Regions from separate parts of the Kitasatospora sp. NPDC052896 genome, predicted to be linked through region 3. Evidence: riboswitches for the same ligand, from Rfam matches in the RefSeq annotation. Region 3 holds a riboswitch; each other region holds the start of a gene.
The links. A riboswitch is a leader RNA that binds a small molecule or an ion and turns the genes downstream of it on or off. The one in region 3 is predicted to bind cobalamin.
Positions count from the first base shown of each region.

Region 1 (7,434 bases), on a different contig from region 3:
CGTCTGGCAGATCCGGCTGCCCCGGGTACTGCTGGCCGCGGTGGTCGGCGCGGCGCTGACGACCGCGGGCACGGTGGTGCAGGTCCAGGTGCGCAACGCCCTGGCCGACCCCTTCCTGCTCGGTGTCTCCTCGGGGGCCAGCGTCGGGGCGACCACGGTGCTGCTGTTCGGTGCGTTCGCCTCGCTCGGCGCGTGGGCGATCTCGTTCGGAAGCGTGCTCGGCTCATTGGCGGCCATGCTGGCGGTGCTGCTCCTGGCGCGGCAGGGGCGGCAGTTGGCCCCCACCCAGCTGATCCTCTGCGGCGTGGTGCTCTCGGCCCTGTTCGAGTCGGTGACCAGCTTCCTGATCTTCCGCGGGAACCCGCAGGCCACCCAGTCCGTACTGTTCTGGCTGATGGGCTCCTTCGGCCTGGCCACCTGGTCACAGCTCTCCGTCCCGACCCTTGCCCTGGCCACCGCGATGATCTTCCTACTGGCCCGGTCCCGCTCCCTCAACGCCCTCGCCATGGGCGCCGAGGCGGCTTCCTCACTCGGCGTCGACGTACGGCGGCTGCGGCGGAACCTGTTCCTGGTCACCTCGTTGATGGCGGGGGTGTCGGTGGCGGTCAGCGGGGTGATCGGGTTCGTGGGGCTGGTGGTCCCGCACATCGTCCGGCTCCTGGTGGGATCCGACCATCGGCGCTCGCTCCCCGTGGGAGTGCTGTTCGGAGCCTCGTTCACGGTCCTGGGCGACCTGCTGGCCCGCACCGTCGTCGCTCCCCAGGAGATGCCCATCGGCGTCATCACCGCCTTCATCGGCGCACCGGTGCTGATCGTGCTGATCCGGCGCCGCCCCTACCTGTACGGAGCCGACCAGTGAGCCTGGAACTGGTCGGACTGTGTGTGGACGTCGCGGGCCGGCGCGTCGTCACCGACGTGGACCTCACCGTTCCCGACGGGCACCTGGTCGGCCTGCTCGGCCCCAACGGCAGCGGGAAGTCGACCCTGCTCAAGACGCTCTACCGGGTCAACCGACCCGCGGCGGGAAGGGCACTGCTCGACGGCACGGACCTGCTGGCGCTGCCGCCCAGGCAGGCCGCCCGGCGCGTCGCCGTGATCGCCCAGGAGTCCAGCGTCGAATTCGACTTCACCGTCCTGGAGATGGTGATGATCGGCCGCACTCCCCACAAGCGCGCCTTCGACCGCGACGACCGGGCCGACCTGACAGCGGTGGAACACGCCATCGAGCGGGTCGGCTGCGCGCACCTGGCCGGCCGCAGCTTCAACACCCTGTCCGGCGGCGAGAAGCAGCGGGTCCTGATCGCCCGTGCCATCGCCCAGAACGCGGACCACCTGATCCTGGACGAGCCGACCAACCATCTCGACATCCGCTACCAGGTGGAGGTCCTGGAGCTGGTCGCCGGACTCGGCGTCACGGTCCTGGCCGCGCTGCACGACCTGAGCCTGGCCGCGCTGTTCTGCGACAGTGTCCACCTCCTGGCCCGGGGACGGATCATCGCCGGCGGCCCGCCCGCGCAGGTGATCACCACGGACCTGGTGCGGCTCGCCTACGGCGCGGACGTCCTGATCGTCGATCACCCCGAGACCGGGACCCCACACCTCATCCCGCGCCGCTCCCGCCGGCCGCACCCCATCCCCCCGGCCATCGAGCCCCCGCTCAACTCCAAGCCCGGGCAAGCCCCCTGACCGAAAGGCACACCATGGCCCAGCCCCGTGCTCCCCGCCCCCGTCGCTCCCCCGTCCGAACGCGCCTCCCGCGAGCGGCCGCTCTCGCCGCGTCGGCCGTGGTGCTCAGCGGTGTCCTCACCGGCTGCGGCGGCCCCGCCACCACGGGGGACGCCGCCCGGTCCACAACTCCCGCCGCCCCGGGTGACGGTGGCTACCCCGTCACGGTGACCAACTGCGGCACCCGGATCACCTTCACCAAGGCACCCACCCGTGCCGTGTCCAACGACATCAACACCACCGAGGACATGCTCGCCCTGGGCCTGGAGTCGCACATGGTCGGCGACTTCGGCGTCAACGGCGACGGCCCGGACGGCAAGCCCGTTCCGCAGCAGTACCAGACGGCCTTCCGCACGGTCCCCAGCATCTCCCCGTCCTACTTCACCCTCGAACCGCTGGTCGGCCTCCACCCGGACTTCCTGTTCGCCGGCTGGAACTACGGCCTGCACACCGGGACCGACCTCACCCCCGACGGCCTGGCCAAATTCGGCATCAAGACCCTCGCCCTCACCGAGTCCTGCGCCCACGTCCAGAGCGGAACCGGCTCCGTGAGCATCGACGACACCTACCGCGACCTCACCAACCTCGGCCAGATCTTCGGCACGCAGACCAGAGCCCGGCAGCTGGTCGACTCCATGAAGGCCGAGGTGACCGCGGCGCAGGCCAAGACGACCGGACTGGCCCCGGTCCGGGTCTTCGACTACGACAGCGGCCAGTCCGCACCGTTCACCGCGGGCGGGCTCGCCATGCCCGACGCCCTGATCCGACTGGGCGGCGGCACCAACGTCTTCGCCGGCCTCGAGCAGAGCTGGACCTCGGTCTCCTGGGAACAGGTCGCGGCCGCCGACCCGCAGTGCATCGTCATCAACGACTACGGCACCCCCACCGCCGAGCAGAAGCAGCAGTTCCTGGAGAGCAGCCCGATCACCCGGAACCTGACCGCGGTCAGGAACCACTGCTTCCTGACCCTGAGCTACGACCAGGTCACCCCCGGGCCCCGCAACGCGGAGGCCGTCACCGCCATCGCCCGCTGGCTCCACCCGGACGCCTTCGGCCTGCCCACCGACGGCGCATGAGCACCGGCGCCCCGGACCCCCGCACCCCGCCGACCGTGGACATCGTGCTGTGCCGGGGGTGCTGCTGTGGAAACGCCGCCAAGCGCCCCGACGTCGACCACGAAGCCCAGTTGGCCGCACTCTCCGCGACAGCCGACAGCCTCGCCCACGTCAGACTGCGCACCACGGACTGCCTGGGACCGTGCGAGCAGGCCAACGTCGTCGTGGTCCGCAGCCACGCGCGGCAACCCGACGGCCGGCGGAGCCGGCCCCTGTGGCTCGGCGGGCTGACCTCCGCGGACGACACCGCCGCCCTGTGCGAGTGGCTCCGACAGCCCGCCGCCGAGGCGGACCCGGCCACGCCACAAGCGCTCCCCCCAGGGCTCCAGGCGCTACGGATCCCGGCCCGCGGTCCCGACATCGCGGCTCGCGGCTCGTCGCGTGGGGGCGGCGAGTGACGTCGGACAGTGCGTCGGCGGAGGGCCGGAGTGTGCGCGCCGGCCCTCGTGCCTGGCCCCCATCAGGCCGCCGAAGTCACCCGCCCGGAAGCAGTGCTGACACCTCGCCACCGCGGTGCCCGTGACGATCGGTGTCTCCTCCGGCACCGGCGGGGTCCCATCCGGTGCCGGCCCCGCTCGTAGAGTTTGTCCGGCTCTTGACCTGCGCGAGCTTGAAGATGAACGAACCGCCTCACTAGGCTGGCCAGGTTGCAGCCGCCTGCTGTGACAGCGCGCCAGCAGCGAAGTCCGGTGTGAACCCGGCACTGTCCCGCAACGGTGATGCCCCTCACGGGGACGAGCCCGGTCGCCTGCCGTCGCGCCACGGATTCCCGCCTCGACGGAAGGACGGACCGCCCGGCCCCCGTGGGCCGACTCGGGTGCCGCCCTGCCCGGCGAGCATCCCGAGGAGGATGCCCATGAACACCCCGGCAACCCGGTTCAGATCGATCCGCGACGCGCTCCACCCCTCCGAGTGGGGACGCCTGGGCATGATGGCCCTGGTCATCCTCGCCCTCAACGGCTTCGGCTGGGGAATCTTCGTCCTCACCGTGCTGCCCCACCACTTCCACTACGACGGCCTCGGCGTCGGCATCGGCGTCGCCTTCACCGCCTGGACCCTGGGCGCGCGCCACGCCTTCGACGCCGACCACATCTCCGCCATCGACAACGTCACCCGCAAACTGATGGCCGACAAGAAGCGTCCGCTCGGCACCGGCTTCTTCTTCGCCATCGGCCACTCCACCATCATCTGTGTGGTCGGCATCGGCATCACCATCGCGGCCAAGGCCGTCTTCGGCGCGATGGTCGACCCCAACTCGACCTACGAGACCGTCGGCGGCGTGATCGGCACGGTCACCTCCGCCAGCTTCCTCTACCTCATCGCGCTGCTCAACCTCATCGTGCTGGCCGGCATCGCCAAGGTCTTCCGCTCGATGCGCCAGGGCACCTTCGACGAGGAGGAGCTCGAACGGCAGCTCCAGGCCCGCGGGTTGATGTGGCGCTTCTTCGGCCGCTTCATGCGCTCGATCAACCACACCTGGCAGATGTTCTTCGTCGGCCTGATCTTCGGCATCGGCTTCGACACCGCCACCGAGGTCGTGCTGCTCGCCGCCACCGCCTACGCCGCCACCGCCGGCCTGCCCTTCTACGCCGTCCTCGCGCTGCCCCTGCTCTTCGCCGGCGGCATGACGCTCTTCGACACCCTGGACGGCTGCTTCATGAACTTCGCCTACGGCTGGGCCTTCGCCAACCCGGTCCGCAAGGTGTACTACAACCTCGTCATCACCGGCCTGTCCATCGCCGCCGCCTTCCTGATCGGCACCATCGAGCTGCTCGGCGTCCTCACCTCCGAGCTCCACCTCAGCGGCCCGTTCTGGGACTTCATGGCGAACTTCGACATCAACAAGGCCGGCTTCGCCATCGCCGGACTCTTCGCCCTGACCTGGGTCGTCGCCCTGCTCTACTGGCGCTTCGGCAAGGTCGAGGCCCGCTGGACCACCCCGGCCGCCGCCTCGGCCGTGGAGGCCGAGGAACCGGCGTAACAGCACGTCCGTACGGGCCCGGCACGGGGTTCCACCGGCACACCGGCACACCGGCTCGCCGGCCCGCCCGGCCACGGACCACGGGCCGGCCGAGCTCCGGCGGGTGGGACCAGGCAGAATCCAGGTCATGCAGCACATCCTCATCATCGGCATCGGTGCGGGCGACCCCGACCACCTGACCCTGCAGGCGGTCAAGGCCATCGCCCGCACCGACGTCTTCTTCGTCCTCGACAAGAACGAGCAGCGCCAGGACCTCATCCGGCTGCGCCGGCAACTGCTCGACGAACACGCCCGGCCCGGCCACCAGGTGGTCGAGACCCCGGACGCCGAACGGGACCGCGGCGCGCCGGCCTACGCGGCCGCGGTGGACGACTGGCGCCACCGCCGCGCCGACCTGGTCGACCGGCTGATCGCCGAACACCTGGGTCCCGACCAGACGGGCGCGTTCCTGGTGTGGGGCGACCCGAGCCTGTACGACAGCGTGATCGCGGTGGTGGAGGAGGTCCTGGCCCGCAGGGACGCCCCGGACCTCTTCGAGTACGAGGTGATCCCGGGGATCAGCAGCATCTCGGTCCTGGCCGCCCGGCACCGCACCACCCTCACCCGGGTCGGCCGCCCGTTCCAGGTCACCACCGGCCGACGGCTCGCCGAGGGCTTCCCGGAGGGCGTGGACGACGTGGTGGTCATGCTGGACGGGCAGGCCGCCTTCGCCGAGATCGACCCCGCCGGACTCGACATCCACTACGGCGCCTATCTCGGCACGCCCGACGAGGTGTTGCTCTCCGGTCCGCTCGCCGAGACCGCGCCGCGCGTCCTCAAGGCGCGCAAGGCGGCCCGCGACCGCAAGGGCTGGCTGATGGACACCTACCTGCTGCGCCGCTCGGAGCGCTGACGCACCTCGGCCCGCCGTCCGGACCGGGCGGCGGGCCCCACCCGGCCTCGAACTTCACCACTTCGGCCGGGTCCCCGGAACCATCTGACGGACCGGCTTGAGTTGGGGGCGCGCCTGGCCCGGTGGTGCCCGTCGGTGACCGCCCACCTGACACCTCCGCACGTCCACGGAGATCACTCACGGAACTGCGGCCGGCGCCGGAGCCAAGCGGTCGGCGCGGATTCGAGGAGCACCACCAAGCCTTCCAGCTGTCGCGGAGACGGCTACAACTGGGGCGGCTACGCCGCCACGGGCATGATCTTCCGGCTCCGTACCGGGTCCCATCCCGGGCGGTCGACCACCCCGGATCTCGGTCCGGGGTGGTCGAGGGCGTGGACCGCGACGTGGAACGTGGACGGGGACGATGCCCGCGGCGCGGGCGGGGTACCGGGCTCGGGACTTCTCCACGCGTGGGGTGGCCGACTGCGCGCAGCCGGCTCCCGGCCTTCCTAGCGGAGGTGGGCGGTAGCGCTGGCGGCCGCCGGGGCGGTGCACTGAATCTCGACTTCGGAGTTCCAACGCACGGGCTCCCCCGCCGCGACGGTCGGCCAGAGCCACCGGCCGATCGTGGTGCACTCACTCGACGGGTAGCCTGCGGCGTTCGCCCCGCCGTACACGGCGGTCGTCGCGTTGTTGAGCGCGACGGCCTGGGAGTAGAAGGCCCAACCGGTGGCGTAGAAGTCCTGTGTGGACCCGGGAGCGGCCTGCTGGGGAGTGACCGCCTGCGCGGACGCCGGGGTGAGTCCGACCAGGAGGAGCGCGCCGGCCGCGAGCGTGGTACCAAGGACACGGTTGATCATCAGCATGGGTGGATCCCTTCCAGATGACGGTCTGTGCGGCAGGTACATTGGCAGCCGGGGTGCCGGTTTGTCGTCAGCGGCTACCCGCCGAGCGGCTCTTTGGCGTGATCCAACTCCACTTTGGCGCACGCCCGTTGTAGCCGGCGTCGACGGGACCGCGTCGGCCGGCAGGCCCGCCGGCACGGCTGTCGAAGCGGGCGGGAGGGCTTTTGGGCACCACCTGCGGCGCGGGCCACCGTGTCCGGCTCCGAGTGGCGAACCTCGCCTCGTCCGGGAACCCGACCCGCCCGACCGCACCGCCGTCGCCCCGCACCCTCGCGGGCAAAATCAGGTGCCCGGGCCGCCGCTCCCCCCTACGCTTCCCGCTGTGGACAGCACCGGGGCCGAGCGCCTCCTGAACGTCGTGGACGTCGAAGCCACCTGCTGGGCAGGCGACCAACCGCCGGGCGCGGTCAGCGAGATCATCGAGATCGGGCTGACCGTCGTCGACCTGGCCGCCGGGGAGCGCCTCGCCCGCCATCGGATCCTGGTGCGGCCCGCCCAGTCCACGGTCAGCGAGTTCTGCACGGAGCTGACCGGCCTCACCCAGCACGAGGTGGACGGAGGGGTCAGCTTCGCCGAGGCGTGCCGGCTGCTGGCAGCCGACCACCACGCCGGATCCCACCCGTGGGCCAGTTGGGGCGAGTACGACCGCCACCAGTTCACCCGGCAGTGCCAGGCCACCCGGACGCCCTATCCCTTCGGCCGACACCACACCAACGCCAAGGCGGCCTTCACCGAGGCGTACGGCCTGCGCAAACGCCCCGGCATGGCGCAGGCCCTGAAGATCGCCGGGCGCCGACTCGAAGGCCGTCACCACCGCGGCGAGGACGACGCCTGGAA
Region 1 covers NZ_JBITZU010000033.1:22,641-30,074, forward strand. Annotated here, with positions in the region: gene ACIGXM_RS34420 (FecCD family ABC transporter permease) at 1-859, shown strand, start outside; gene ACIGXM_RS34425 (ABC transporter ATP-binding protein) at 856-1,686, shown strand; gene ACIGXM_RS34430 (ABC transporter substrate-binding protein) at 1,785-2,801, shown strand; gene ACIGXM_RS34435 ((2Fe-2S) ferredoxin domain-containing protein) at 2,798-3,238, shown strand; cobalamin riboswitch at 3,474-3,611, shown strand; gene ACIGXM_RS34440 (HoxN/HupN/NixA family nickel/cobalt transporter) at 3,697-4,821, shown strand; gene cobF (precorrin-6A synthase (deacetylating)) at 4,949-5,713, shown strand; gene ACIGXM_RS34450 (hypothetical protein) at 6,202-6,558, opposite strand; gene ACIGXM_RS34455 (exonuclease domain-containing protein) at 6,920-7,434, shown strand, end outside.
Region 1: linked by a shared signal. The riboswitch ahead of ACIGXM_RS34440 (HoxN/HupN/NixA family nickel/cobalt transporter) and the one ahead of ACIGXM_RS07035 (ribonucleoside-diphosphate reductase subunit alpha) in region 3 are both predicted to bind cobalamin.

Region 2 (7,434 bases), on a different contig from region 3:
GGTGGCGTGGAAGAGCCGGCGCTCGAAGCGGACGCCCTCGGCGAGGGTGGTCTCGTAGGCCCGGTTGACGCTCTCCTTCATCATGATCGCCGCCGGGGTGGACATCGCGGCGATCGTGCCGGCCACCGACAGGGCCTCGTCGAGCAGGTCGGCGGCGGGCACGATCCGGGAGACCAGGCCGGCCCGTTCGGCCTCCTCGGCGTCCATCATCCGGCCGGTCAGGCACAGTTCCATCGCCTTGGCCTTGCCGATCGCCCGGGTCAGCCGCTGCGAGCCGCCGATCCCGGGGATCACCCCGAGCTTGATCTCCGGCTGGCCGAACTTCGCGGTGTCGGCGGCCAGCAGTACGTCGCACAGCATTGCCAACTCGCAGCCGCCGCCCAGCGCGTAGCCGGCGACGGCAGCGACCACGGGCTTGCGCAGCGCGCCGAAGCGGTCCCAGGCGGCGAACCAGTCGCCGAGGTAGGCGTCGACGAAGTCGAGTTCCTGCATCTCCTTGATGTCGGCCCCGGCCGCGAAGGCCCGCTCCGATCCGGTGACCACGAGCGCGCCGATCTCCGGATCGCGGTCGAAGTCCTGGGCGGCCGTGACCACTTCGGTCATCAGCTGGGTGTTGAGGGCGTTGAGTGCCTTCGGCCGGTCGAGCGTGATGACGCCGACCCGGTCACGGCGCTCGACGCGGATCGTCTCGTAGGTCATGCGTGGTCCTTCCGCAGGGTGGTGATGATGGCCGAGAAGTCCAGCCCGGAGCCGCCGTCCTCGGCGAAGGTCGCGTACAGTTCCGCGGCGCGGCGGCCCAGTTCCGCCGGGACGGCGGAGGCGATGGCGGCGTCGGCGGCCAGGCCGAGGTCCTTGGCCATCAGGGTGGCGGCGAATCCGGCCTGGTAGTCCCGGTTCGCGGGGCTGGCCGGAACTGGCCCGGGGACGGGGCAGTTGCTGGTGAGTGCCCAGCACTGACCGGAGGCGGTGGCGGCCACGTCGAACAGGGCCTGGTGGCTCAGCCCGAGGCTCTCCCCGAGCACGAACGCCTCACTGACGGCGATCATCGAGATGCCGAGGATCATGTTGTTGCAGATCTTCGCGGCCTGTCCGGCCCCGGACGACCCGCAGCGGACGACCTTGCGGCCCATCGCCGACAGCACCGGCTCGACCGCGGCGAAGTCGTCCTCGTGGGCACCGACCATGAAGGTCAGGCTCGCCGCCTCCGCGCCGGCCACGCCGCCGGAGACCGGGGCGTCGACCGCGCGGTGCCCGGCGACCCGCGCCAGGTCGGCGGCGATCCGGGCGTCGCCGACGGCGATGGTGGAGCAGTCGACGAACAGCGCGCCGTGCGCGGCCGTGGTCAACTCCTGGTAGGCCTCCAGGACATGTCGTCCGGTCGGCAGCATGGTGATCACCACCTCGGCCCCGGCGACCGCCCGCACCGCCGAGTCCGCGATGGTCACACCGTGCCCGGCTGCCCGTTCGCAGGCCTGCGGCGAGAGGTCGTAGCCGGTGACGCGATGTCCGGCCTTGACGAGGTTGGCGGCCATCGGGCCGCCCATGTTGCCCAGCCCGACGAATCCGATCGTGCGGTTCACCAGCGCTCCAGGGGTGTGGCGGGACGGAGACCGAGTTCGCGCTCGCCCAGCGGGGCGAAGTGCCGCTCGACCTCGCGAGCGGTGACGTCGGCCAGGGTGGCCGGCTGCCAGCGGGGATTGCGGTCCTTGTCGATCACCTGCGCCCGGATGCCCTCGGGCAGGTCGGGTGTGGCGAGCGCGGCGCAGGAGACGCGGTACTCCTGATCGAGCACCGCCTCCAGCGGGCCGAGCGCCCGGGCCCGGCGCAGTGCGGCCAGCGCCACCTTGACGGCGGTGGGCGAGTTGGTGGTGATCTTCTCGGCCGCTTCCTTGGCCGCCGGGTCGCCACAGGCGAGCAGGCGGCCAAGAATGTCCTCGACGGTGTCGGCGGCGTAGCACTCGTCGATCCAGCCGCACAGCTCGGCCAGCGGCGCGGCCGGCGCGGCCGCCACGTGGCGAGCGAGCGCGTCGTGGACGCCGAGTTCGGTGAGGTCGGCGAGCAGCGCGGGCAGCCGCTCGGCGGGCACGAAGTGGTCGGCCAGCCCGCAGAGCAGCGCGTCGCCGGCGCCGACCGAGCCGGCGGTGAGGGCCAGGTGGGTGCCGAGTTCGCCGGGGGCGAGGGCGAGCAGGTAGGTGCCGCCGACGTCGGGGACGAAGCCGATGCCGGTCTCCGGCATGGCGATCCTGGTGCGTTCGGTGACGATGCGGACGCTGCCGTGGGCGGAGACTCCGACGCCGCCGCCCATCACGATGCCGTCCATCACCGCCACGTACGGCTTGGGGTGGCGGGCGATCCGGGCGTTGAGGTGGTACTCGTCGCGCCAGAACTCCTCGGCGGCGCGCGGGTCCCCGCCGGTGGCGGCGCCGTGGATCGCGACGATGTCGCCACCGGCGCACAGCCCGCGCTCGCCGGCACCGGTGATCACCACCGTCGCCACGGTGTCGTCGTGCTCCCAGGCATCCAGGGCCTCGGCGATCCGCAGCACCATCGCATGGGTGAGCGCGTTGAGCGCCTTCGGCCGGTTGAGGACGATCCGTCCGAGGTGGCCGGCGCGCTCGATGAGGACATCGGTGGTCATCAGGCGGCTCCTATCAGGCCGCGGGCGACGATGACGCGCATGATCTCGTTGGTTCCTTCCAGGATCTGGTGCACCCGCAGGTCGCGGACGATCTTCTCGATGCCGTACTCGGCCAGGTAGCCGTAGCCGCCGTGCAGTTGGAGTGCCTGGTCGGCGACGGCGAAGCCGGTGTCGGTGGCGTGCCGCTTGGCCATCGCGCACAACTGCGGGGCGTTCGGATCGGCCCGGTCCAGGGCGGATGCCGCGCGCCAGAGCAGGGCGCGGGCCGCCTCCAGCTCGGTGGCCATGTCGGCGAGCCGGAACTGCAGGGCCGGGGCGTGCAGCAGCCGGGCACCGAACGCCTCCCGGTCGGCCAGGTAGGCCGTGGTGCGCTCCAGGGCGCTCCGCGCGCCGCCGAGCGAGCACGCGGCGATGCCGAGGCGGCCGCCGTTGAGCCCGGCCATGGCGATCCGGAAGCCGTTGCCCTCGCCGCCGAGCAGCCGGTCGGCGGGCAGCCGGACACCGTCCAGCAGGACCTGCCGGGTGGGCTGGGCGTTCCAGCCCATCTTGTGCTCGTTCGGCCCGAAGGACAGGCCCGGGTCGTCGCGGTCCACCACGAAGGCGGAGATCCCCTTCGAGCCGGGTTCGCCGGTGCGGGCCATGACCACGTACACCCGGGAGGTGCCCGCACCGGAGATGAACTGCTTGACCCCGTCCAGCACCCAGTGGTCACCATCGCGCACGGCACGGGTGGTGAGCGCCGCGGCGTCGGATCCGGCGCCCGGTTCGGTCAGGCAGTAGCTGCCGAGGTCCGCCGCCGAGCAGAGCCCGGGCAGCCATCGCCCGCGCTGCTCGTCGGTGCCGTACCGGTCGATCATCCAGGCGACCATGTTGTGGATGGAGAGGTAGGCGGCGATCGAGGGACAGCCGGTGGCCAGTGCCTCGAAGGCCACCACGCCGTCCAGCCGGGTGAGTTCGGAGCCGCCGACGTCCTCGCGGACGTAGACGCCGCCCAGGCCCAGCTCGGCCGCCTTGCGCAGGACGTCCAGCGGGAAGTGCTTGGCCTGGTCCCAGGCCACCGCGTCGGGGGCCAGGTACTCGTCGGCGAAGGCCCGGGTGGTCTCCGCGATGGCGAGTTGATCCTTCGTCAGGTCGTGCACGCTGCTCACTCCATCGTGGGGATGGTGAAGCTCGCGCCCTCCTTGACCCCCGAGGGCCAGCGCGAGGTGATGGTCCGGGTGCGGGTGTAGAAGCGGATCGAGTCCGGGCCGTGCTGGTTGAGGTCGCCGAAACCGGAGCGCTTCCAGCCGCCGAAGGTGTGGTAGGCGATCGGGACCGGGATCGGCACGTTCACCCCGACCATGCCGGTGTTCACCCGGCGGGCGAAGTCCCGGGCGGTGTCGCCGTCCCGGGTGAAGATGGCCACCCCGTTGCCGAACTCGTGCTCGCTGGGCAGGCGCAGCGCCTCCTCGTAGTCGGCCGCCCGCACCACCGAGAGCACCGGGCCGAAGATCTCCTCGCGGTGGATCCGCATGTCCGGGGTGACCCGGTCGAACAGCGAGGCGCCGAGGAAGTAGCCGTCCTCGTGGCCTTCGAGCCGGAAGTCCCTGCCGTCGACGACGAGTTCGGCACCCTCCTGGACCCCGAGGCCGATGTACTCGCGGACCCGGTCCAGCGCCTGCCGGGTGACCAGCGGGCCGAAGTCCGCGGCCGGGTCGTCCGAACGGCCGACCTTCAGGGCCGCGATCCGCTCGGTCAGCTTGGCCACCAGGGCGTCGGCGGTCTGCTCGCCCACCGGGACGGCGACCGAGATCGCCATGCAGCGCTCGCCGGCCGAGCCGTACCCGGCGCCGATCAGCGCGTCCGCGGCCTGATCGAGGTCGGCGTCCGGCATCACGATCATGTGGTTCTTCGCCCCGCCGAAGCACTGCGCCCGTTTCCCGTGGGCCGCGGCGGTGGCGTAGACGTACTGGGCGATCGGCGTGGAGCCGACGAACCCGACCGCCTGCACCCGCGGATCCTCCAGCAGGGTGTCGACGGCCTCCTTGTCGCCGTTGACCACGTTGAGCACCCCGGCCGGGAGCCCCGCCTCCAGGAAGAGCTCGGCCAGCCGCAGCGGCACCGAGGGGTCCCGCTCGGACGGCTTGAGGACGAAGGCGTTGCCGCAGGCGAGCGCGGGTGCCGCCTTCCAGAGCGGGATCATCGCGGGGAAGTTGAACGGGGTGATGCCGGCGACCACGCCCAGCGGCTGGCGCATCGAGTACACGTCTATGCCGCTGCCGGCGTTGTCGCTGTACTCGCCCTTCAGCAGGTGTGGGATCCCGGCGGCGAACTCCACCACCTCCAGCCCACGTTGCAGGTCGCCGTGGGCGTCGGCGACGGTCTTGCCGTGCTCGGCGGAGAGCAGCCGGGCGATCTCGTCCTTCTCCAGCTCGACCAGCTGCAGGAACCGCATCAGCACCCGGGCCCGGCGCTGCGGGTTCCAGGCGGCCCAGCCGACCTGCGCCTGCTCGGCGTCGGCGATCGCGGACTCCACCTCGGCGCGGCTCGCGAGCGGTACCCGGGCCTGGACCCGCCCGGTGTTGGGGTCGTAGACGTCGCCGAAGCGCCCGGAGGCACCGGGGATCCGCTTGCCGGCGATGAAATGGGTCAGTTCTCGGACCATCGGTTCCTTCTCTCGACAGGGGTGGGAGAGGAGGAATGGAGACCTCCTCCGGCGGCCCGGCGCACGGTGGTGCGGCGCGGGACCGACTCGGCGGAGGAGGTGAACGAACCCGTCAGGACCTGTTGTCCCGAAGGGCTTTCTGCACGGCACGGGTTGGGGCGGCGAACCGCGGGCACCCTGGAGTCATGCGTGTCGTCTCCATCCTCGTGGAAAGCACGAACCACCCGCGGCCGGTATCCTGACTCCCGGATCACCGCCCGCCCTCGGGCCTTCCCGGCTGGCTGCCAGTGGCCATGACTCCTGCGAGGACGAGCTCCCCGGTCACAGTGGCGGGACCGTGCCGGACTCACACCGGCTTCCCTGACACCGCGGACCTGTCACGACCATATAGTTGGACGTCCTAGTAAGTCCAGGGGCCACGCCTCTTCCGGCGGGAACGGTCGGGACCGAAGCAGCGCGGCGCGGGTGGTGCGGCGGGGTGGGGGAGTGGTCCGGGAGGGAGGGGCGGTAGCGGTCCCGGCAGACGCTCCCTCGGAGAGCGAACCAACTCGGCTTTCCCCCGCCCCGGGGTGGCGGTTGTGCATGCGTTCCTCGGCCTCATCGTGCGCTGCTCGTACGCCCCTTGCGCTTCCGTGCGCGGAGTGTGCCCCCGTGCTCCGGGCTCTCGCGACCCTCCACCCTGGGTGGTGCGAAGGAAGGGGGAGCACACGGATGCGACAACCCGAGCTGGTGACATGGCTCTTCGTCCCGTTGATGACCGCGACCGGGCTGCTCTGCCTGGTCCGGTGGCGCCTGGCCTCCCAACTGGCCGGTGAGGAGAGGCGGTTGGAGGCGTCCTCGGCACTCAAGGGGCTGGGCATGGCGGTGATGGCCCTCCCGGTCGGTACCGGCGTGGCCCTGCCCGAAGGCCTGTGGGTGGCCGTTCTCGTGCCGGCGGGCCTGTGGTCGGCGGCCGCCGCCGTGCGCTCCGCGGGCCATCGCCGGCACCATCTGGAGCACGCGGTCGGGCATCTGGCCATGGTTTACATGGCCGTCTCCATGGCTGGGCGGATGGCGAACGCGGCAGGTGCCATGCCGGCGATGCCGGGCATGGCACCTGTGGTGGGTGCCGCCTGGCTCACCGGTGCGCTGCTGGTCTTCTTCGGTGTCTGCGTGGTCGTCAGCTGCACCCGCCTGTTCGACTTCGCCGTGGCCCCGTCCGGTGCCCGACGGTACCGCGGAGTCGGGGTGCTGTGGTCGCCGCAGTGGCCCGAGGCGTGTCATCTGGTACTGGGCGTGGGCATGTTCACGATGCTGCTGGCGATGTAGGCCAGCGCAGCCGATCGTTGACGCGAGCGGCTGCGTGACCCGGCTGTCATCCGCGACGACCTCACCCTCGACGCCCTGGACCTCCACGTTCAGGACGTCGTCCCGCGTACTCCCGGCGTCCGCGGCCTGCTCGACAGGAGACCGGTTGGACCGGCCGGCGGATCCTCGCGCACGTCGGTGGCCCGCATCGCCCCGACGGGTCGACGCGGGCCACCGACGAAGTTCCTGCGGGGCCGCCGCTGGGCTACGCCGAGTTCGGCAAGGCGGTTCCCGTGCGACGACGATCAGGAGCTGCGCCAGACGACGCCGCGCTGCTCGTACTCCATGATGGACTCGACGCCGGTGGCGACGGATGATCCGCACTCGCGGGTGACCATCCAGAGTGCCAGGTCGATTCCGCTGGTGACACCGCCCGCGGTCACCAGGTTCCCGTCGTCAACGACTCGTGCGTCGATCACCTTGCCTCCCTGGGCGGCCAGCTCGGCCTTGGCGAGATGGTGCGTCGTGCACGGACGACCCTTGGTCAAGCCTGCTGCGGACAGCACCATGACGCCGGTGCAGACACCGGCGACGATGACTCCGGCCTGCTGTGCCCGTACAAGGTTCCGGTGGACATCCGGATTGTCGATCAGCTGGTCACCGCCACCCGGCACGATCAGAAGATCGGTGTCGGTGGGCTCCCACGCGGTCGGCACCGTGACCCTGGTGCCGAAGAAGCACGTCACCTCGCCAGGGGCCGACAGCCGCACCAGTGTCGTCTCCACCTGGCCACCCAGCCGCGCGGCATGCCCGAAGACGTCACGCGGCCCGATGAAGTCCTGCTCCTCCGCCCCGTCGTACACGA
Region 2 covers NZ_JBITZU010000015.1:59,336-66,769, forward strand. Annotated here, with positions in the region: gene ACIGXM_RS25720 (enoyl-CoA hydratase) at 1-699, opposite strand, end outside; gene mmsB (3-hydroxyisobutyrate dehydrogenase) at 696-1,580, opposite strand; gene ACIGXM_RS25730 (enoyl-CoA hydratase/isomerase family protein) at 1,577-2,638, opposite strand; gene ACIGXM_RS25735 (acyl-CoA dehydrogenase family protein) at 2,638-3,786, opposite strand; gene ACIGXM_RS25740 (CoA-acylating methylmalonate-semialdehyde dehydrogenase) at 3,783-5,282, opposite strand; cobalamin riboswitch at 5,493-5,685, opposite strand; gene ACIGXM_RS25745 (DUF5134 domain-containing protein) at 5,994-6,590, shown strand; gene ACIGXM_RS25750 (DJ-1/PfpI family protein) at 6,875-7,434, opposite strand, start outside.
Region 2: linked by a shared signal. The riboswitch ahead of ACIGXM_RS25740 (CoA-acylating methylmalonate-semialdehyde dehydrogenase) and the one ahead of ACIGXM_RS07035 (ribonucleoside-diphosphate reductase subunit alpha) in region 3 are both predicted to bind cobalamin.

Region 3 (7,434 bases):
GACTCGGGGACGTACCAGGTCTGGCCCGTCCTGCCCGGCGGCACGGTGCTCGGCCCGGGCGAGTGGACCGAGGGCGCGCTGACCCGGCTGATGATGCAGGCGGACGGCAACCTGGTGATGTACCGCAGGCGGGACGGCGCGGTGCTGTGGGCCAGCGACACCGAGGAGAACCCCGGCGCCTACGCGATCCAGCAGGGCGACGGCAACTTCGTGGTCTACCAGGCGGGCGGCGGCCCGAACAACGGCGGCGCGCTCTGGGCGAGCGGCACCTGGGGCCACCCGGGGGCCTACGCGGTGATGCAGGACGACGGCAACCTGGTGGTCTACCGCGCGGGCGGCGGGCCGAGCAACGGTGGCGCGCTCTGGGAGAGCGACACCTACCTCACCGCGCGCTGAACACCGGACGGCCGCCGTCCCCGAGCGAACCCGCTCGGGGACGGCGGCCGTTGCCGCCGGTTCGGAGGTCCTCCCGGGACGTCCTGCTCAGAAGTCGTCGTCGAAGGAGACCGAACCCTCCACGGCGACCTGGTACGCGGAGACCCGGCGCTCGAAGAAGTTGGTCAGCTCCTGGACGTTCTGCAGCTCCATGAACCCGAACGGGTTGCTGGAGCCGTAGCGGATCGGCAGGCCGAGGCGGGCCAGCCGCTGGTCGGCGACGGCCTCCAGGTACTGGCGCATGGACTCGGTGTTCATGCCGGGCAGGCCCTCGCCGCACAGGTCCTGGGCGAACTGCAGCTCGGCCTCGACGGCCTCCTCCAGCATCTCGGTGACCTGCTTGGCCATCTCGTCGTCGAAGAGGTCGGGCTCCTCCTCGCGCACGGTGTCGACCACCGAGAAGGCGAAGTCCATGTGCATGGACTCGTCGCGGAACACCCAGTTGGTGCCGGTGGCCAGGCCGTGCAGCAGGCCGCGGCTGCGGAACCAGTAGACGTACGCGAAGGCGCCGTAGAAGAACAGGCCCTCGACGCAGGCGGCGAAGCAGATCAGGTTGAGCAGGAAGGCACGGCGCTCCTCCTTGCTCTGCAACGAGTCGATGTGGTCGACCGCGTTCATGTACTTGAAGCAGAACTGCGCCTTCTGGTGGATGGAGGGGATGTTCTCCACCGCCGCAAAGGCCGCCGCGCGGTCGTCCGGGTCGGGCAGGTAGGTGTCCAGCAGGGTCAGGTAGAACTGGACGTGCACCGCCTCCTCGAACAGCTGTCGGGAGAGGTAGAGCCGGGCCTCGGGCGAGTTGATGTGCTTGTAGAGGCTCAGCACCACGTTGTTGGCGACGATCGAGTCACCGGTGGCGAAGAAGGCGACCAGCCGGCCGATCAGGTGCCGCTCGCCCTCGCTCAGCTTGGCGAGGTCGGCGACGTCGGAGTGCAGGTCCACCTCCTCGACGGTCCAGGTGTTCTTGATGGCGTCCCGGTAGCGGTCGTAGAACGACGGGTAGCGCATCGGGCGCAGGGTCAGCTCGAAGCCCGGGTCCAGCAGGTTTTTCGGGCGGTTGGGGGTGGTACTCACTGGCAGGCCTCGCAGGACTCGGGGTTCTCCAGGGAGCAGGCGATGGCGGCCTCCTGCTCCGGGGTGAGGGTGGGGGAGGGGATCACGACGGCGGGGCGCGCGGCGCCGGTGGCGGCCTGCGCGATCCGGGTGGCCGGCCGCGACCGCAGGTAGTAGGTGGTCTTCAGACCGACCTTCCAGGCGTACGCGTACATCGAGCTGAGCTTGCCGATGGTGGGCGCGGCCATGAAGAGGTTGAGCGACTGGCTCTGGTCCAGGTACGGCTGGCGGGCGGCGGCCAGGTCGATCAGCGCGCGCTGGGGCAGCTCCCAGGCCGTCCGGTAGCGCGAACGGACCTCGGCGGGCAGCCAGTTGAGCTCCTGCACCGAACCGTTGGCGTCCCGCAGGGCGTCCCGGGTCTGCTGGTCCCAGACCCCGAGGTCCTTCAACTCCCGTACCAGGTAAGGGTTCACCTGGAGGAACTCGCCGGACAGGGTCTCCCGCTTGAACAGGTTGGAGACCTGCGGCTCGATGCACTCGTAGACGCCCGCGATGGAGGCGATGGTCGCGGTCGGGGCGATCGCCAGCAGCAGCGCGTTGCGCAGGCCGGTGGTGGCGATCCGGGCCCGCAGGGCGGCCCAGCGCTCGGCCCAGCGCGGGGTGGCGCCGGCGAAGTGGTCCAGGTGCAACTGGCCCCGGGCGGCCCGGGTTTCGGCGTACGCGGGGTGCTGCCCGAACTGCTCGGCCAGCTCGCTGGAGCGCTCGTAGGCGGTCAGCATGATCCGCTCGGAGATCAGCGTGGAGAGCTCCTTCGCCTCGGCCGAGTCGAAGTCGATCCGCAGCTGGAAGAAGACGTCCTGCAGGCCCATCACGCCCAGACCGACCGGCCGCCAACGGGAGTTGGAGGTACCGGCCTCGGTGGTCGGGTAGAAGTTGATGTCGATGACCCGGTCCAGGAAGGTGACCGCGGTGCGCACGGTGGCGTCCAGCCGGTCCCAGTCCATCGCGTTCAGCAGGTCACCGGCGGTGGCGCCGGCGGCCACGTGGGCACCCAGGTTGACCGAACCCAGGTTGCAGACCGCGGTCTCCGAGTCGTCGGTGACCTCCAGGATCTCGGTGCAGAGGTTGGAGGAGTGCACCGTCCGGCCGGGCAGCGCGGTCTGGTTGGCGGCGCGGTTGGCCGCGTCCTTGAAGGTCATCCAGCCGTTGCCGGTCTGCGCGAGGGTGCGCATCATCCGGGCGTACAGGGTCTGAGCCGGGATGGTGCGGACCGCCTTGCCGGCGGCCTCGGCCTTCCGGTACGCCTCGTCGAACTCCTCGCCCCACAGGTCGACCAGCTCGGGGACGTCGGCGGGGGAGAAGAGCGACCAGTCGGCGTTGGCGTTCACCCGGCGCATGAACTCGTCCGGGATCCAGTGCGCCAGGTTGAGGTTGTGCGTGCGGCGCGCCTCCTCGCCGGTGTTGTCGCGCAGCTCGAGGAACTCCTCGATGTCGGCGTGCCAGGTCTCCAGGTAGACGCAGGCCGCGCCCTTGCGCCGGCCGCCCTGGTTCACCGCGGCGACCGAGGAGTCCAGGGTGCGCAGGAACGGGACGATGCCGTTGGACTTGCCGTTGGTGCCGCGGATCAGCGAACCGCGCGAGCGGATCCGGGAGTAGGACAGGCCGATGCCGCCGGCGTGCTTGGACAGCCGGGCGATCTGCGCGTAACGCGAGTAGATCGAGTCCAGGTTGTCCAGCGGCGAGTCCAGCAGGTAGCAGGAGGACATCTGCGGGTGCCGGGTGCCGGAGTTGAACAGGGTCGGCGAGGACGGCAGGTAGGAGAGCGTGCTCATCAGCCGGTACAGCTCGGCCACCTCGGTGACCGACTCGGCGCTGTCGCCGACGGCCAGGCCGCAGGCGACCCGGAGCATGAACTGCTGCGGGGTCTCGATCACCTTGCGGGTGATCGGGTGGCGCAGCAGGTAGCGGGACTGCACGGTGCGCAGGCCGAAGTACTCGAAGCGGTCGTCGCCCCGGCGGTCGATCAGCGCGTCGAGCGCGGCGGCGTGCCGGGCCACGAAGTCGGCGGTGGTGTCGCCGATCAGGCCCTCGGTGTGGCCGACGGCGATCGAGGCGGCGAACGAGATCGCGCCCTGGCTGACGGCCTCGTCGGCGATCTCCTCGGCGAGCAGTCGGGCGGCCAGCTTCGAGTACTGCGGGTCCTCGGCGATCATCGACGCGGCGGCCTCCACGGCCAGCCCGCGCAGCTCCGCGAAGTCGGAGCCGGCGTGCCGGCCGCGCAGTGCGGCGGCGGCGACGTGGCCGGGGTCCACCTGGGGGAGGTCGCTGCTCCGGTCCGTCAGCGTCCGGAGGAGCGCGGCGCCGGGCTCCGACCGGTCGAGGGGGTCGGTGCTGGTTCCCTGGGCGGGCAGGGTGGCTGAGGCAGCGGTGGTCAAGGCGCTCTCTCCTGGCGACGGCGACGGACGGTGGGACGAACCGGACCGGGGCAGGGCAGGGGAGCTCGGCGCGGCCACCCGTACCCGGCGGCGCGCTGCGGCGGCATCCCCGGCCCACCCGCGAGGCCCGGACACAAGCTGGACGTGCTTCAAGGCCTCTGCGGGGAAGCCGTGTGGCACACCGTCGGCAGGTACTCGGACTCGCCGGCGCCTCGTGGGGGCGCCCGCTCACCGCTGCGGGGCAGTCCCGGACTCACACCGGGTTCCCCTGCGTCGACAGCGAGAGCGAGCATACATGTAGTGGTGGCTGATGGATGTAACACCCACATGTAGTGTGGCGTGGCGTGGCGGACTGGTGACGGAGGCGGGTTGGTGAGCCACCGCTTCGGACACGGATCGATTACCGGGCCGGGTGGACGGCCCGGTGCGGGCGGGCTGAGGGGGCGTCGGCGGGGATCCCGGCGTGTCAGCTCCCGGGGTGTCATAGGATCGTCGCCCGTGAGTGAAGGGGCGGGGGATTCGGGAGCGGGCTTCGGGTACCCGGGAGAGCCACCCGGCGTGCTGCCGGGCGCGCCGCCCGTCGTGGCCACCGCTCCGGTGGAGTACTGGACCGCGCTGGCCGACCGCTCGGCGGCCGAGGCTCGTCGCCGGGGCCGGCTGCGGGTGCTGCTGGGGGTGCTGGGCGTGCTCGTGGTGCTGGGCGGGGCCGGGGCGGCGGTGCTGCTCGCGAGGTCCCCGACCGCGCCTCGGGCGGCGGCCGTGGTGGCCGCGGGGGCTTCGACGGCGTCGGCGGACCCGACAACCCCGCTCTGGGACGCCGCCACCGACACCGCGCCGCTCTCCGCCGCCGGCCTGTTCCCCGAGCCGACCGTCACGGTGGCCGGCGCCACCTGGACCCGGGCCGCCGAGGTGGCCACCGAGCCGTGCTGGAAGGCCACCACCGGTGGGCTGGGCAACCTGCTCGCGGCCCAGGACTGCCGTCAGGTGATCAGGGCCAGCTACGCCACGGGGGACAGCGTGGTGACCCTGGGAGTCGCCGTCTTCGACCACCGGAGCCAGGCCGACGCCGCGTTCGCCGGCTTCCAGGGGCAGCTCCAGGGCCTGGCCGCGCCGGGCGCGGTGTCGTTCTGCACCGGTCCGGGCTGTGCCGGCACGCACGGCACGCTGGGCCGGTACGGCTATCTCACGGTCGAGGGCACGGTGAAGCCGGGCGGCGCGGCGCAGGACGCCACCGCCACGGCCGCCGCGCCGGCCTTCGACGCGTACCTGCGGACCCGCCTGCTGCAACGCGCGGCGGCGGCGGGCTGACCGGGCGCGCCGGTCAGAAGGCGAGGCTGTAGACCAACAGGTCGACCCCCGGGCGGACGCACCAGTCGCGCTCCGGAGTGCGCCGGAAACCGACCCGCTCGTAGATCCGGTGGGCGGCGGTCATCGCCGGGCGGGTGGAGAACGCCATGCCGGCCAGGCCGAGTTCGCGGCTGCGGGTGACGCAGGCCCGCACCAGGGCCTCGCCGACCCCGCGGCCGCGCGAGGCCGCGGCGGCGGCCAGCATCCGGATCTCGCCCTCCTCGGAGGTGGCGATGTCGGCCCACGGGTTGCCGCCGACCGCGAAGGTCACGCAACCGAGGACGCGCCCGGCCGCCCCGCGCGAGAGATCGGCGGGATCGACGGCCACGTACAGCTCGGCCTCGGCGGACCGCCGGCGGGCATCCCGCAGCAGTTCCACGTACGACCCGTCCGGTTGGGTGTGGCCGTCACCGACGAACGCTTCGACGGTGACCTCGCCGGCCTGTTCGAGGTCGGCTTCGAGGGCGGCGCGGATGACGATGTCCATCAGGTCAGTCTGCCAAGGCGCAGGTCGGAGCCGGCCGGAGGGTTCCCCCTCGGCCGGCCGGCGGCGGGTGGCGCGGTGGCGCGGTGGGCGGCGACGGGGGTGGGCGGCGACGGGGCGGTGGGTGCGCCGGTGCTCGGGGCCGGCTCAGCTCCGGCTGATCCGGAACACCGGAAACCCCGGGGCGATCCGCCGCAGTTCGGCCTCGGGGGCGTCGGCGTCCACCCCCTCGAAGTAGCCGCCGACCTGGGGCTGCCACCGCTCGAGGTAGGCGCGCAGCACCTCCGGCTTCTCGTCGTCCGCCAGCTCGGTGGCGCGGAACGCCTCGCTCCGGCGGCCCAGGCGTAGCTCGCCGGTGCCGGCGGCGCGCAGGTTGCGAACCCACTGGGTGTGGCCGCGCGGGGCGACCAGGTAGCGCTCGCCGTGGTGGCTGAGCGGGTTGACGGGGGTGGTGCGCCAATGTCCGCTCTTGCGCCCGCGCACTGCCAGCACCTGGGAGCCCCGGAGACTGAGGCCCAGCCCGGCGAGGCCGGCGACCAGACGGTTGCCGATCGCGGCGGCGCGGCTGCCGGAGGGGTCGAGGTAGCGCGGGCCGTCGGTCGGTGAGCCGTCGGTCGATGCCACGGGGGCTCCTTGGTGTGCGACGCGGGGCGGGGCGAGGCGAGGTGGGGCGGGGCGGGGCGTGGCGGTGGTGCAGTGGTGCGGAGCGGTGCACTCTTTCGAGAGCAGTGCTCTCGTTTCGGTGCGCTGGACTCTTCCAGTGGCGGCCGACCGAGTCAAGAGCAGTGCTCTCGTTTGTGGTCGGCGATCTCCTGCAAGAGCGCCGCTCCTGTTACGGACTGATGATCTGAATTGTGACTACTGATCTAAGTCGCGTGCAGTGCTCCGAAATGTGGCAGGCTGTCACGCATGGCAGTGATTCGGACCGCCCGGGAGCGGGCTCGCGAGGAACTCACCCAGGAGATCAAGCGAGAGGCGCGGCGCCAGGTCGCCGTGGCGGGGGCGCAGCAGCTCTCGCTGCGCGCGGTCGCGCGTGAGCTGGGGATGGTGTCCTCGGCGCTCTACCGCTACTACCCGAGCCGTGACGACCTGCTGACCGCCCTGATCGTCGATGCCTACACCGACCTGGCCGAGGTCGTCGAGCGGGCGCTGGCAGGTGGGTCGGCCGGCGCCGCCCGAGGGGGATCGACGGCCGGCGCCGGCCCCACCCGTGCGGAGCGTGCTCAGGGCGCACGGGAGCGCTGGCGGGCGCTCTGTGGCGCGGTGCGCGACTGGGCCGTCGAACACCCGCACGAGTACGCGCTGATCTACGGCACCCCGGTGCCCGGCTACCACGCGCCGGAGGAGACCGTCGCCCTGGCGACCCGGGTCCCGCTCGCGCTGGTCGACGTGATCCGCGGTGCCGCCGGTCACCTGGACGGTGCCCCCGGCCGCCCGGCCTCGCCGGTGCTCGCCACGCAGCTGACCGAGCTGGCGGCCCGGCACGCTCCGGAGCTGTCGCAGGCCGTGCTGGTCCGGGCGGTGATCGCCTGGACGCAGCTGTTCGGGATGATCAGCTTCGAACTCTTCGGGCGCCTGGCCGGCTCGGTGGACCCGGCGGACGAGTTCTTCGCGCAGGCGGTGGAGGAGATGGCGGACCTCATCGGCCTGCCGGAGACCCCCGTGGGCTGAGGGGGCGGGGCG
Region 3 covers NZ_JBITZU010000002.1:194,110-201,543, reverse strand. Annotated here, with positions in the region: gene ACIGXM_RS07045 (glycoside hydrolase domain-containing protein) at 1-396, shown strand, start outside; gene ACIGXM_RS07040 (ribonucleotide-diphosphate reductase subunit beta) at 484-1,440, opposite strand; gene ACIGXM_RS07035 (ribonucleoside-diphosphate reductase subunit alpha) at 1,503-3,896, opposite strand; cobalamin riboswitch at 4,089-4,230, opposite strand; gene ACIGXM_RS07030 (hypothetical protein) at 4,419-5,228, shown strand; gene ACIGXM_RS07025 (GNAT family N-acetyltransferase) at 5,242-5,754, opposite strand; gene ACIGXM_RS07020 (nitroreductase family deazaflavin-dependent oxidoreductase) at 5,899-6,303, opposite strand; gene ACIGXM_RS07015 (TetR/AcrR family transcriptional regulator) at 6,661-7,422, shown strand.